Regions from separate parts of the Rhizobium sp. BK379 genome, predicted to be linked through region 1. Evidence: predicted binding sites of a transcription regulator. Region 1 holds the regulator's gene; each other region holds the start of a gene.
What was found. The regulator LexA, encoded in region 1, represses DNA repair genes until DNA is damaged. The targets are predictions, from matches to a motif close to TGTTCNNNNTGTGTTCNG.

Region 1 (3,111 bases):
CGTGGCGCTGTCGGCTCTCGTGATCCTCGCGGTCTCACCATCGGAAGTGCTCGGACCGAGCTTCCAGATGTCTTTCGCCGCAACACTTGCCCTGGTCGCCGGATACGACCTCTGGAAAGGGCGGCCGATGAGGGAGAATGCCTTTGCCAAACTTCCGATCATGAAACCTTTCTTCATGGTCGGCGGCTTCTTCGGCGGCATTTTCCTGACGTCTCTCATCGGTGGGTTCTCGACGGCGCTGTTTTCGATCGAACATTTCCACCGGCTGACTGCTTACGGCTTGCCGGCAAATCTCGCGGCCATGCCGGTTATTTCCTTCATCGTCATGCCGGCCGGCATGCTGGCGATGCTGCTGATGCCTTTTGGTCTGGATGGCTGGCTATGGCCGGTGGCAGGCTTCGGGCTAGACCTGGTGATCGCCATTGCAAAGGCGGTGGCGGGGTGGGGCGGCAATATAGATGTTGCCCGCTTACCCGGCTGGTACTTTCCGGCAGCCGTCTTCGGCTTCCTGTTGCTGACCTTGCTCAGAACCCGGTTGCGGCATATCGGAACCGCGATAATCACTGTTTCAACGTTCGCTGTTGTGTTGCTTCCATCAGAAGCGGTGCCCGACGTCGCCATCTCGGAAGACGGCAGCCTGGTCGCTGTAATCGATGGAGAGGCAATGGCTTCAAACCGTGAAAAGCCGCCAGCCTTCATTTTCGAACAATGGCAGAGGGCACTTGCCATCGAAGAGCATCAGAAGCCGGTTATGCTTCAAGCAACCAAGACACCCACCATGTCAGATGGCAAAAGATTGCAGCTGTCACCCGATCAACAGAATGAAGCCAGAGAGGCAATGAGGCAGGTACTCGCCATCAGCCCTACGTCACGATTCTCTTGCCAAAAGCGCGCCTGGTGTACTGCCTTGCTGGGCAATGGAAAGAAACTGACTGTCATCGAAAATGCTGCCTATCTCGGGCCAGCCTGCGATACGGCCGATATTGTCGTAACCCCTGTCCGATTGCGCTTCGACCGTTGTCGTTCCGGCGCGCTGCTCTTTACCGGCGAGACGCTGCGCAAGACAGGTTCTGTCGAGCTTCGCTTCACAGATAGTGGAATCGATGTCGCAACCGCATTCGGCCCCTTGCAACGCCCCTGGATGCGCCACCGCGCCTATGACTGGCGCAGCGATACATTCGCAGACGCAAGCCAGTCACCGGTCAGTGATAGCGGCGAATGAGGCCGACGAGCTTTCCCTGAACCTTCACTCGATCCGGCGGAAAAATGCGGGTCTCATAGGCAGGGTTTGCAGCCTCGAGCGCAATCGATGCGCCCTTGCGGCGGAAGCGCTTGAGTGTTGCTTCCTCGTCGTCGACGAGGGCAACGACGATATCACCCGGGTTGGCGGTGCTGCCATTGCGGATGATGACGGTGTCGCCATCGAAGATGCCGGCTTCGATCATCGAGTCGCCGCGAACTTCGAGCGCATAATGTTCGCCGGAGCCGAGCATATCGGCAGGAACGGTGATGTCATGCGTATTGTTCTGGATTGCCGAGATTGGCACACCGGCGGCGATACGGCCCATGACCGGGACGGAGACCGAGTTGCCGTTATCGGTAGCAGGCGCTGGCTTTGCCGGAGCGGGCGCTGCAACGGGCTGCGGCTTGCCGAGGCTGCCTTCGATGACGCTCGGTGAAAAGCCGCGACGTGGCTGCAGGCTGGGGCTGTAGGCCTCCGGCAGTTTGATGACTTCGAGCGCACGTGCGCGGTTCGGAAGCCGGCGAATGAAGCCGCGTTCCTCAAGCGCCGTGATCAGCCGGTGAATGCCGGATTTCGAGGCCAAATCCAGAGCATCCTTCATCTCGTCGAAAGACGGAGGAACGCCTGACTCCTTCATCCTTTCGTGAATGAAAAGAAGGAGTTCCTGTTGTTTGCGCGTAAGCATGGCGTGCACCCCAGTCTTGAAACAAATCCAGAACGGACACTATATGTTCCATATGTGTTCTGCAAGTAGCTAAATTTTCGTAAAACTTCTGTCCATTCTGGTGAGAATTTTATTTTTCTCGCGCCCGGGCCTTCCCGGCCTTGTCTCGCAACACCTGCTGAAGCACATCTCCTTGTGACTGTTGGAGGGGACCTAATGAGCCAAGATACGCTTGCAATCGATCATCTCGTTTTGCCGGTTACCGATATCGACCTTGCCCGCGAAAGACTGGGCAAGGTTGGTTTCACTGTGGCGCCGGATGCCCGTCATCCTTTTGGGACCGAAAATGCCTGCGTTTTCTTTGCCGACAAAACCTATCTGGAGCCCCTGGGTGTCGCGAGCGTCGAAGAGAGCGAGGAGGCAGCACACGATGGCAATGTGTTCACCGCCCGCAATCAAGCTTTTCGCTTCCGCTGCGGCAGCGAAGGACTGTCCGCGATTGCCTTTGCGACGGCAGATGCAAAGCACGAACATGCTCGATTTGTGAAGGACAGTATGAGTGCCGGTTCTGTGCTGCAGTTCGAGCGCCCTGTTAAAATGCCGGATGGCACGGAGAATATTGCCGGCTTCCGGCTGGCCTTCGCTGGCGACTTGCGGGCACCGGATTTCTTTCTCTTCGCAGTCGAACGCGTCAATCCGCTTCCTGCCGACCGGACCGCGCTTGAGACCCATGCCAATGGTGTCACAGGCATTGCCGAGATCGCGCTCGCGGCCCCCGAGCCGACAGCCTTCGGTGAGTTCGTTCGCTCCACGGCAAAAGGCGCATCTACTGAGGTCACGAGTTTCGGGCTGGACGTGCCCACCGGAAACGCAAAGATCAGCCTGATGACCCCGGAAGGGCTGGAGGCTTATTTCGATCTTGCCACGTCGGATACCGATCGTGGTCTGCGCGGTCGGGCGATCCGCTTTGCTGTCGGCGATCTGGCCGTGACAGAAGCGCATTTGGCTGCTAACGGGGTGACCTATACACGCAAGGGCAACCGTATTCTGGTGAAGCCTGCGCCCGGCCAGGGCGTACTCTTCGCCTTTGAGGAAACATCATGAGCTCTACTACCAACTCCGTGGTGACGGTCGGCGAAGGCGCCGGTAAGGTCACCTTCTCCAATGCTTCACGCCTGTCGCTGATTGCTGGCGCTTGCGAAAT
Region 2 (3,111 bases), on a different contig from region 1:
GGCGGAAATGGATGTGAGTGAGACGATCTCCGTCGTCGTCATGGCGCTGACGCTCTCTTTCATCGCGACGATCTTCCCGGCCTGGCGCGCCTCCCGCCTCGACCCCGTCCAGGCCCTCCGCTACGAATAAGGCCCGAGTCAAGATCATGCACGATCCAAGGCCCAATCCAAGGAATGCCGCATTCATGAAACGCAACGTCGTTCTCAAGCTTTCGGGCGTTGAGCGCCATTACGGACAGGGCGAAACGCTGCTGACCATCCTCAAGGGTGCGGATTTCACCCTGTCGAGCGGTGAGATGGTGGCGCTGGTGGCGCCGTCAGGCACCGGCAAGTCGACGCTTTTGCATGTCGCAGGGCTGCTGGAGCATCCTGACGGCGGCGAGGTAGTGGTCAACGGCCGCCCCTGCGATGGCCTTTCCGATGACAAGCGCACCGCCATCCGCCGCGGCGAGATCGGCTTTGTTTACCAGTTCCATCACCTGCTGCCGGAATTCTCTGCACAGGAGAACATCATGATGCCGCAGCTCATCGCCGGCCTCTCATGGAAGGAAGCGAGCGAACGGGCAAAGATGCTTCTTGATTACATGCGCATCGGCCATCGCGGCGTGCATCGCCCGGGCGAGCTTTCCGGCGGTGAACAGCAGCGCGTGGCAATCGCGCGCGCCGTTGCCAATGCGCCGAGCCTGCTTCTGGCCGACGAGCCGACCGGCAATCTCGACCCGGAAACCGCCAGCTATGTCTTCGACGCTCTTGAGGCGCTGGTGCGACAGTCCGGCCTTGCCGCGCTGATCGCCACCCACAACCACGAGCTCGCCCGGCGTATGGACCGACGCGTGACGATCGCCGACGGCAAGGTCGTGGATTTCTGATTCTCAGGGGATAATGAGCCCGCCGCGATAATCGAGCTCGTAGGCCTTCTGACCATCCACGAGAATGAATTCGTGGCCGCGGAAATGTGTGCAATCGCCTTCGCTACTATCGACATAGTGTCCCAGCGCGTGATCGAGAACTATTCCGCCGAGAAAGCGGCCTTGCCTGTAGAGCTGTGACAGCGCGGCGCAGATGACGGTGCCGGCAATGGTCGAGTCGATGATTCCCGGTTCGATGATGCGCCCGAAATAGTTCATCGCCCACACCGGCTTTTCCTCCAGCCACACCACTTCCTGGCCGGCAAAGTCCGTACCGCCAAAATAGCTGTCGAGATAACGCCAGATGCCACGCTTGTAACCGATATCGTGAGCACCGATGCGATAGGACGGCTGCGACTTGGCGCCGGCGACATATGTCTGCGATTTGGCTTCGACAATGAAGCTATTGAGTTCCAGAACGTCCATAGTCCCTCTGCTCCGATGTTAACCATGTCCCGCAGAAGCGGGGGGTAAACCTGTTGACAATAGAACATACATGGAACAAATTAAAAACATAAGAGCAAAGGAGAGCCAAATGACTGACATGATCCGTGATATCGCAGCATTCACCTCCATCGCAATGTTCGTTGCCAGCTTCTCGCTGATTGTCATGGCAATGTAAGATTTCAGGGGACCGCATGGCTGCCATGCGGTCCTGAAGCGGGACTTTTTCTGGACAGAATCGCCTTCAATGCCGACAATGCGCATTCTTCATTGATGCAGTTGGAAGGGCATGTCATGGCGGATGCGGAAAAGGGTGCGATCGGCGAAACGCCGGGCTTCGTCCATCTGAGGGTGCATTCCGCCTATTCACTTCTCGAAGGCGCATTGCCTCTCAAGAAGATCCTCTACAAGGCGGCCGGCGATAATCAGCCGGCCATTGCCATCACAGATACCAACAATCTCTTCGTCGCCCTGGAGTTTTCCCAGAAGGCGATGGATGATGGGTTGCAGCCGATCATCGGCTGTCAGGTGTCGATCGACATGGAAGACGGCCTCGAAACCGAAAAGCGGGGAGGCCAGCAGGCGCTGGTCAAGCTTCCTTCCATCGTGCTTCTGTCTGCGACGGATGCGGGCTATGAACGGCTGGTCGATCTTGTCAGCCGTGCCTATCTCGGCGGCGAAGGCAGTTCGACAATACATATCCGTGCCTCATGGCTGGATGAGATCGGGACGGAAGGCCTGATAGCGCTGACGGGCGCCTCGACCGGGCCGATCGACATGCCGCTCAAGGACGGCCACGCCGCTGCGGCGGAGACACGGCTGTTGACGCTGAAGCGCATCTTCGGGGACCGGCTTTATGTCGAGCTGCAGCGGCACGGCACTTACGACAAGCGGCACGAACAGAAGATCATCGGCCTTGCCTACAAGCATGATCTTCCGCTGGTCGCGACCAATGAAGCCTTCTTCCCGACGCGCGACGATTATGACGCCCACGACGCGCTGATGGCGGTCGCCCACAATGCCATTGTTTCCGACGACAGCCGCTTCCGTCTCTCCCCGGATCACTACCTGAAGAGCCGCGCGGAGATGGAAAAGCTCTTCGCCGATCTGCCGGAAGCGCTGGAGAATACGGTCGAGATCGCTCGACGCTGCTCCTTCATTCTGAAGACCCGCAAGCCGATCCTGCCGCGCTTCACCGGCGCCACCGCCGATCCCGAAGAGGCCGAACGCGCCGAGGCGCTGGAGCTTCGCCGGCAGGCGGAAGAGGGGCTCGACATGCGCCTCGCGGAGCTTGGCATGTCGGCAGGTTACGAAGAGAAGGATTACCGCGAGCGGCTGGAATTCGAACTCAGCGTCATCGAGCGCATGAAGTTCCCCGGCTACTTCCTGATCGTTGCCGACTTCATCAAATGGGCCAAGCAGCATGACATTCCGGTCGGCCCGGGCCGTGGTTCGGGTGCAGGTTCGCTGGTCGCCTATGCGCTGACGATCACCGACGTCGATCCGCTGCGCTTCTCACTGCTCTTCGAGCGCTTCCTCAATCCGGAACGCGTTTCGATGCCGGACTTCGATATCGACTTCTGCCAGGATCGCCGTGAAGAGGTGATCCGCTACGTGCAACAGAAGTATGGTCGCGAGCAGGTGGCGCAGATCATCACCTTCGGTTCGCTGCAGGCACGCGCCGCCCTTCGCGACGTCGGCCGCGTCTTGGAAATGCCCTACGGCCAGGTCGACAAGATCTGCAAGCTCGTGCCGAACA
Region 3 (3,111 bases), on a different contig from region 1:
CGCATCACATGGTCACTGCCCGAAAGACGGCCAACGGGATCGCCGAGCCAACGCACGAGTCCATCCGAGCCGATCGCCAGATCGGCATTGCCCGCGGCATGCAGGCGCGCGGCGCGAGCTTCGAATTCGAGCCCAAGCGCCTTTTGCGACGCAGCCTGAACCGCCTTGGCGTCCGGCCCGTCCGTTCCACCGACAGGCGTAAAGCGGAACCCGGTCAACTGCCCCACATGATGTCCTTCAACAAAGACATCGCCATTCACACTGATTTCAGCTTCCAGCATCGCATTCTCTCTCAGGCGCTTCATGAGCACAGATGTCCTGCGATCAACAAAGCGTTTCGTCAACCTTTCATGTAACGCATCGGACAATCGATCTTCGATTTCCCGCGTCTTTTCCTGCCAGTGTGTCGGATCGGCAAGCCAGCCGGGCCGATTCGACACATAGGTCCAGGTTCTTATCTGCGCGATTCGCGCCGAAAGCGTGTCAATTTCTCCATCTGTCCGATCCGAACGGTGAACTTGTTCGGCGAGAAACTGCTCATTCACCGTGCCATAGCGCACCAGATCGGAAAAGAGGGTAGAAATAAGATCGGCATGTTGCGCAGGCGTTATGCGCCGATAGTCCGGCAAAGCGCAAGCCTCCCAGAGCTTTTCGACCCGCGCAGGCGTATTGGCGAGGTCGACGATTTCCGGATAACGCGACAAATGTTCAAGCGCCTGTTGGTCGACAGCGGGCAATGCCCGCGTCAGCCCCGGCACGCGGGGACCGGTCTCAAGGCTTGCCCGCAGGGATTGTATCGTCGAGAAATCGAGATCCTTGGTCCGCCACTGCAGAACCTTGACGTTGTCAAACTCGTGGCCCTCGATGCGCTGCACGAGCTCCTCGTCGAAGGGTGAAACCTGGCCGGTAACACCAAAGGTTCCATCACGCACATGGCGACCGGCGCGGCCGGCGATCTGGCCGAGTTCGCCTGGATTGAGATTACGGAACTGATAGCCGTCGAACTTCCGGTCCTGCGCGAAGGCCACATGATCGACATCGAGATTGAGGCCCATGCCGATCGCATCGGTCGCAACGAGATATTCGACGTCGCCCGCCTGATAAAGCGCTACCTGGGCATTGCGGGTACGCGGGCTGAGCGCTCCGAGCACGACGGCCGCACCGCCGCGCTGGCGCCGGATCAATTCCGCGATCGCATAAACTTCATCAGCCGAGAAGGCGACGATCGCCGAACGCTGCGGCAACCGAGTAATCTTCTTCTGCCCGGCATAGAAAAGATGAGAAAGCCGCGGCCGCTCCGTGACCGTAATTCCCGGCAGGAGCTGCTGCAGGATCGGCCGCATTGTGCCGGCGCCCAATAGAAGCGTCTCCTCGCGGCCGCGCAGATGCAGGATCCGGTCCGTAAAGATGTGACCGCGCTCGAGATCGCCCGCAAGCTGCACTTCGTCGATGGCGACGAAGGCAGCCTTGGTTTCCCGCGGCATCGCCTCGACTGTACAAACGGAAAAACGCGCGTTCGGCGGCGAGATCTTTTCTTCGCCGGTCACCAGCGCCACGTTCTGGGCGCCGACCTTTTCGACCACGCGCGTATAGACCTCACGCGCCAGCAATCGGAGCGGCAGGCCGATCACACCAGTGCCATGCGCCACCATGCGTTCGATTGCATAATGGGTCTTGCCGGTATTGGTCGGTCCGAGCACCGCGGTCACACCGCGCCCGCTCAGTATCATCGGCTGCGAAGTCAGGGTCATGGTCCATGCAAGTGAGGCGATAGCGCCCAGGGTCAAGTCGGAGCTTCGGATGAGGCAAAGAACACATGGACAGCCAAAGCTCCAAACGCAAGGGCGGATTTGAAATAGACTTTGGATTGAGCACAGAAGTCACAGCCCGCTAAGTCCTTGATTTAAGATTCGGAACAGCTTGAGAACGAATCGGAGACGAATCGCTGACTCCGGCTGATTCAGCTTTTGTTCACGGCTAAGTATTGATTTTGAATCGCTTTTTTACACTAGATACTGAATCTGCGGCATTACCTGAGAACTGGTAACGGCAGCTGCCGTTAACGCTTGTTGCCGAATCGTAAAAGCGCAAAGGTCAAGCCTGAAATTAACGCTTCGACCAAAGCCGGAACGAACCGGAGACGAATCGCTAAAGTCGAGGCTTTCCCTTTTCGTTCACGGCGAGATCTTGTGCGCATTTTCGCACCGATCCCAAGATACGGATTCCGGATTTGCTATGGCCACTCCGAACCGCCGGAAGCCATTAATCTTTGACATGCCAAATTTACGGAGCATTAAACCGGCCGGTGCCGACGATCCCGCAAAAGGTCATGGCCGATCAAAGCCGGAACGAATCGCTGACGAATCGGAGACATCTCCATTTTCCCGCTTTGTTCACCGCAACATATTGTATTAAAAGATATTTTTAACCATACTTAGAAAATGCCCGATGGCATTTCGCCGACTTGCTTTCCACGAAACCGGCTAAAGTCGGCTTCCGTCGCAACAGCTGATAACGCCGCCATGATATTCTGAGAGCTTAGCCGGGAACAAAATTCGCCGATGTGGGTTTCTAGTCCAGTCGAAATGAGGATGAGGCAGGACAAATACCATGCTTGGCACGATACTTCTTATTATCCTTATACTGTTATTGGTCGGCGCCTTGCCGAATTGGGGTTATAGCCGCGGATGGGGCTATGGACCTTCAGGTGGTTTGGGGTTAGTTCTCGTCATCATTATCATTCTTGTGCTGATGGGCCGAATTTAAAGGCCGATAACCTGGGGAGTTTAGACATGAAGAAGATCATCCTTAGCTGCGCTCTCATTGGCGCTCTCGCATCCTGCACCCCGACGGAGCAGGGCACGGCGATTGGCGCCGGCACGGGCGCAATCATCGGTGGCGCTGTCACCAACAGCTGGGGTGGCGCGGCAGTTGGCGCAGTCGCCGGCGGTCTGACAGGCGCGCTGATCGGCCATTCGGTCGAACGTCAGGGTTACTGCATCTATCGCGACCGTTACGGTCGCCGCTACGAAGCGCGTTGCCGCTGATCGATCCTGGCCCATCGGAAATTTTGGACGGGCGCTTCGGCGCCCGTTTTTGTTGCCGGCTATA
Region 4 (3,111 bases), on a different contig from region 1:
GCCGAAGCGATCATTCCTCGTCAACTACCCTGAGCTTGAGCAGTCCAGTACGGCTTTCGACAGATTTGGCCGGCGCCTCGTTCTCGCGCGCCGGCTTGCCGTCGCCGCCTGCTTCAAATTCCAGCGCTTCGATCTTCGCACCCCGCTTGGTGAGCTTGTCCGCCGAGGTGATGATCTGGTCCACATCGCGCTGCGTCTGGGAAAAATGTCCCTGCAGCTTGCGTACGCGTTCGTCGAGTCGGCCGAGATCGTCCATGAGGAGGGCGACTTCTCCCTGGATGACATGCGCCTGCGCCCGCATGCGCTGGTCTTTCAGTACGGCCTGAATGACCTGGATTGACAGCATCAGGAGCGAGGGTGAGACGATGACGACCCGCGCGCGGTGAGCCTTCTGCACGATCGCCTCGAAATTTTCGTGAATTTCGGCAAAGATCGATTCCGAGGGAACGAAGAGGAAAGCCGTATCCTGTGTTTCCCCCTGAATCAGATATTTCTCGGAAATATCCTTGATATGGACTTCCATGTCGCGGCGAAACTGCTGTGCGGCTAGCTTGCCCGCATCCGGCCCGCCGGCATCGCGAATCGCATTCCAGGCTTCGAGCGGAAATTTCGCGTCGATCACCAGCGGCGGTGCACCGTTCGGCATCCGGATCGTGCAGTCCGGTCGCGAGCCATTCGAAAGCGTCTGCTGGAAAGCATAGGCGCCCATGGGCAGGCCGTCGGCGACGATCGTCTCCATGCGCGACTGGCCGAAGGCTCCACGCGTCTGCTTGTTGGAAAGAATGGCCTGCAGCCCGACGACATCCTTGGCGAGTGTCTGGATATTGCTTTGGGCGGCATCGATGACAGCCAGCCGTTCCTGTAGTTTCTGCAGGTTGTCATGCGTCGATTTCGTCTGCTCGGTCAGCGTCGAGCTCATGCGCTGCGTCATGCCATCGAGCCGCTGGTTGATCGCATGGTTGAGCTCTGCCTGCCTTGAACCGAAAACCTCGGCCATCGTCGAAATGCGTCCCTGCATCTCCGCCTGGATTTTCAGAAGCTCGGCCATGCGGGCTTCGCTTTCGGCAGCACGAAGATTGGCCTCCTCCGCCTCCTCGCGGCGAATGCCGGCATTGCGCAACGCAAACACAATCGTCACGAGAATGACGACGGCGAGCGTGCCACCAGCAAACGCAAGTACGCCGGGGCTTAGCACGGGCAGGGAAATGGTGAGTGAGTCGGATGTCATGGTCATGCCGCACCATAACAAAATAACCGCCGATATCTAGATCAAAACGTGAACAATCCCCGTTGTCCTGTGGCATATTGTCGGGCTACCCCACTGGAATGGAAGAAAAATTAGCGAGTACACTTAACTATTGCTAAACCATATTCGCCAAATCTGGCGCGGTAATTTCCCTCCGCATCCCCGCCAGATAGAGATCCCCATGACTTCCCAGCAGACCGATAATGCCCTCAGGCAGCGCCTTGACTTCATTGAGCTCGACGATGAGGCACGCAAGAACCTGCGGGAGCTGCGCCCGGCAATCTCGGAGCTGCTCGGCGGTGCGCTGGACAAGTTCTATGGCAAGCTCGCCAAGACCCCGGCCGTCGCGAGCTTCTTTTCAGACAAGGCCCACATGGGTCATGCCAAGAAGCGCCAGCAGGAACATTGGGGCAATCTCTCCGGCGGCAATTTCGACCAGAGCTATGTGAATGGCGTCACGGCCGTCGGCCGCACCCATGCCCGCATCGGCCTCGAGCCACGCTGGTATATAGGCGGCTATGCGCTTGTCATGTCCGAGCTCGTCCGTGGTCTGATGGAAAAGCAGTGGCCTTCGCTCTTTGCCCGCCAGCAGGGAAAGACGCTCGCAGAAAAGCTGACCGCCGTCATCAAGGCGGCGATGCTCGATATGGACTATTCGATTTCGGTCTATCTGGAAGCGCTTGATGAGAAGCGCCGTGTTCTGGAAGAGGAACGCGCCCGGGCAGAAGCCGATCAGGCACTGGCGCTGGAGCATTTGCGTCGTGGCCTCGAAGCTCTTTCGCGTGGTGACCTTGAAGCGACGCTTCCTTCCGATCTGCCCGGCAATTTTCGCGGGATGGCCGAGGATTACAACAGGGCCGTCAGCGCACTGCGCGATTCCTTCACCTCCGTTCGCACGACGTCCCGCCACATTCTCGAAGGCGCCGATGTGATCTCCAGGGCGGGCGATGACCTCGCCCTGCGCACTGCTCAGCAGGCCGCAGGTGTTGAGGAAAGCTCGGCCGCCCTCCAGCAGCTCTCCGTCAGCGTCAGCCAGACCGCCGCCAATGCCGAAAAGGCATCTGGCGCCGTGCGCGAAACGCAGCAGAAGGCCAAGAATTCCGGCGAACTCGTCACCAGCGCCGTTTCGGCCATGGCAGGTATCGAGAAGTCCTCTACCGAAATCGCCAAGATTATCGGCGTCATCGACGAGATCGCTTTCCAGACCAACCTGCTGGCACTGAATGCCGGCGTCGAGGCGGCGCGTGCCGGTGATGCAGGCAAGGGCTTCGCGGTCGTCGCTCAGGAAGTCCGTCAGCTTGCCCAGCGCACGGCCGATGCCGCCAAGGAGATCAAGAACCTGATCTCCGAAAGCTCGACGCAGGTGAACGAGGGCGTCAACATTGTCAGCAGCACCGGTGAAGCGCTGAGCGACATGATCAGCCGCATCGATATCATCAACAGTTTCGTCGCCGATATCGCCGCCGCCGCCCGCGATCAAGCTACCGGCGTCAATGAGGTGAGCATCGCAATCCGCAACATGGACACGATCACGCAGCAGAATTCCGGCATGGTGGAGCGTACGTCTGCCGAAACCCGTCGGCTGAAGGATGAGGTCGAGAACCTCATCGAGCTTCTGCAGCGTTTCCGTGCACGTGCCGAAGGCCGTCAGGCTGCCCCTGCCCCTCGCCGCGCGGCCTGATAATCTCGACGAAAACCGGGCAGGCGCTGCAAAAAACCGCAATCCCTGCCCGGCGGATGATTCCCTAGTGTGAAAAGATGCGTTATGGGAACGCCATGACCATCAAGCCACTCATCATTCTTCCCGACCCCCTTCTCCGTCAGGTTTCCCAGCCGATCGAGCGGGTCGACGCCGACCTGCAGCG

Region 2: FHT93_RS30260 (DUF5680 domain-containing protein) is a predicted target of LexA. The motif match lies at 1,395-1,412, and genes of this name have one in related genera.
Region 3: FHT93_RS23110 (helicase-related protein) is a predicted target of LexA. The motif match lies at 1,912-1,929, and genes of this name have one in related genera.
Region 4: FHT93_RS12795 (DNA recombination protein RmuC) is a predicted target of LexA. The motif match lies at 1,266-1,283, and genes of this name have one in related genera.

Annotation. Positions count from the first base shown of each region.
Region 1 is NZ_JACIAD010000001.1:210,911-214,021, forward strand. Features, by position in the region: gene FHT93_RS01185 (ComEC/Rec2 family competence protein) at 1-1,222, shown strand, start outside; gene lexA (transcriptional repressor LexA) at 1,203-1,928, opposite strand; gene FHT93_RS01195 (VOC family protein) at 2,124-3,011, shown strand; gene kdsA (3-deoxy-8-phosphooctulonate synthase) at 3,008-3,111, shown strand, end outside.
Region 2 is NZ_JACIAD010000009.1:41,532-44,642, reverse strand. Features, by position in the region: gene FHT93_RS30270 (lipoprotein-releasing ABC transporter permease subunit) at 1-130, shown strand, start outside; gene FHT93_RS30265 (ABC transporter ATP-binding protein) at 186-869, shown strand; gene FHT93_RS30260 (DUF5680 domain-containing protein) at 873-1,334, opposite strand; gene dnaE (DNA polymerase III subunit alpha) at 1,647-3,111, shown strand, end outside.
Region 3 is NZ_JACIAD010000005.1:291,504-294,614, forward strand. Features, by position in the region: gene FHT93_RS23110 (helicase-related protein) at 1-1,751, opposite strand, end outside; gene FHT93_RS23115 (DUF3309 family protein) at 2,611-2,766, shown strand; gene FHT93_RS23120 (glycine zipper domain-containing protein) at 2,793-3,047, shown strand.
Region 4 is NZ_JACIAD010000002.1:362,619-365,729, forward strand. Features, by position in the region: gene FHT93_RS12795 (DNA recombination protein RmuC) at 11-1,234, opposite strand; gene FHT93_RS12800 (globin-coupled sensor protein) at 1,428-2,927, shown strand; gene def (peptide deformylase) at 3,023-3,111, shown strand, end outside.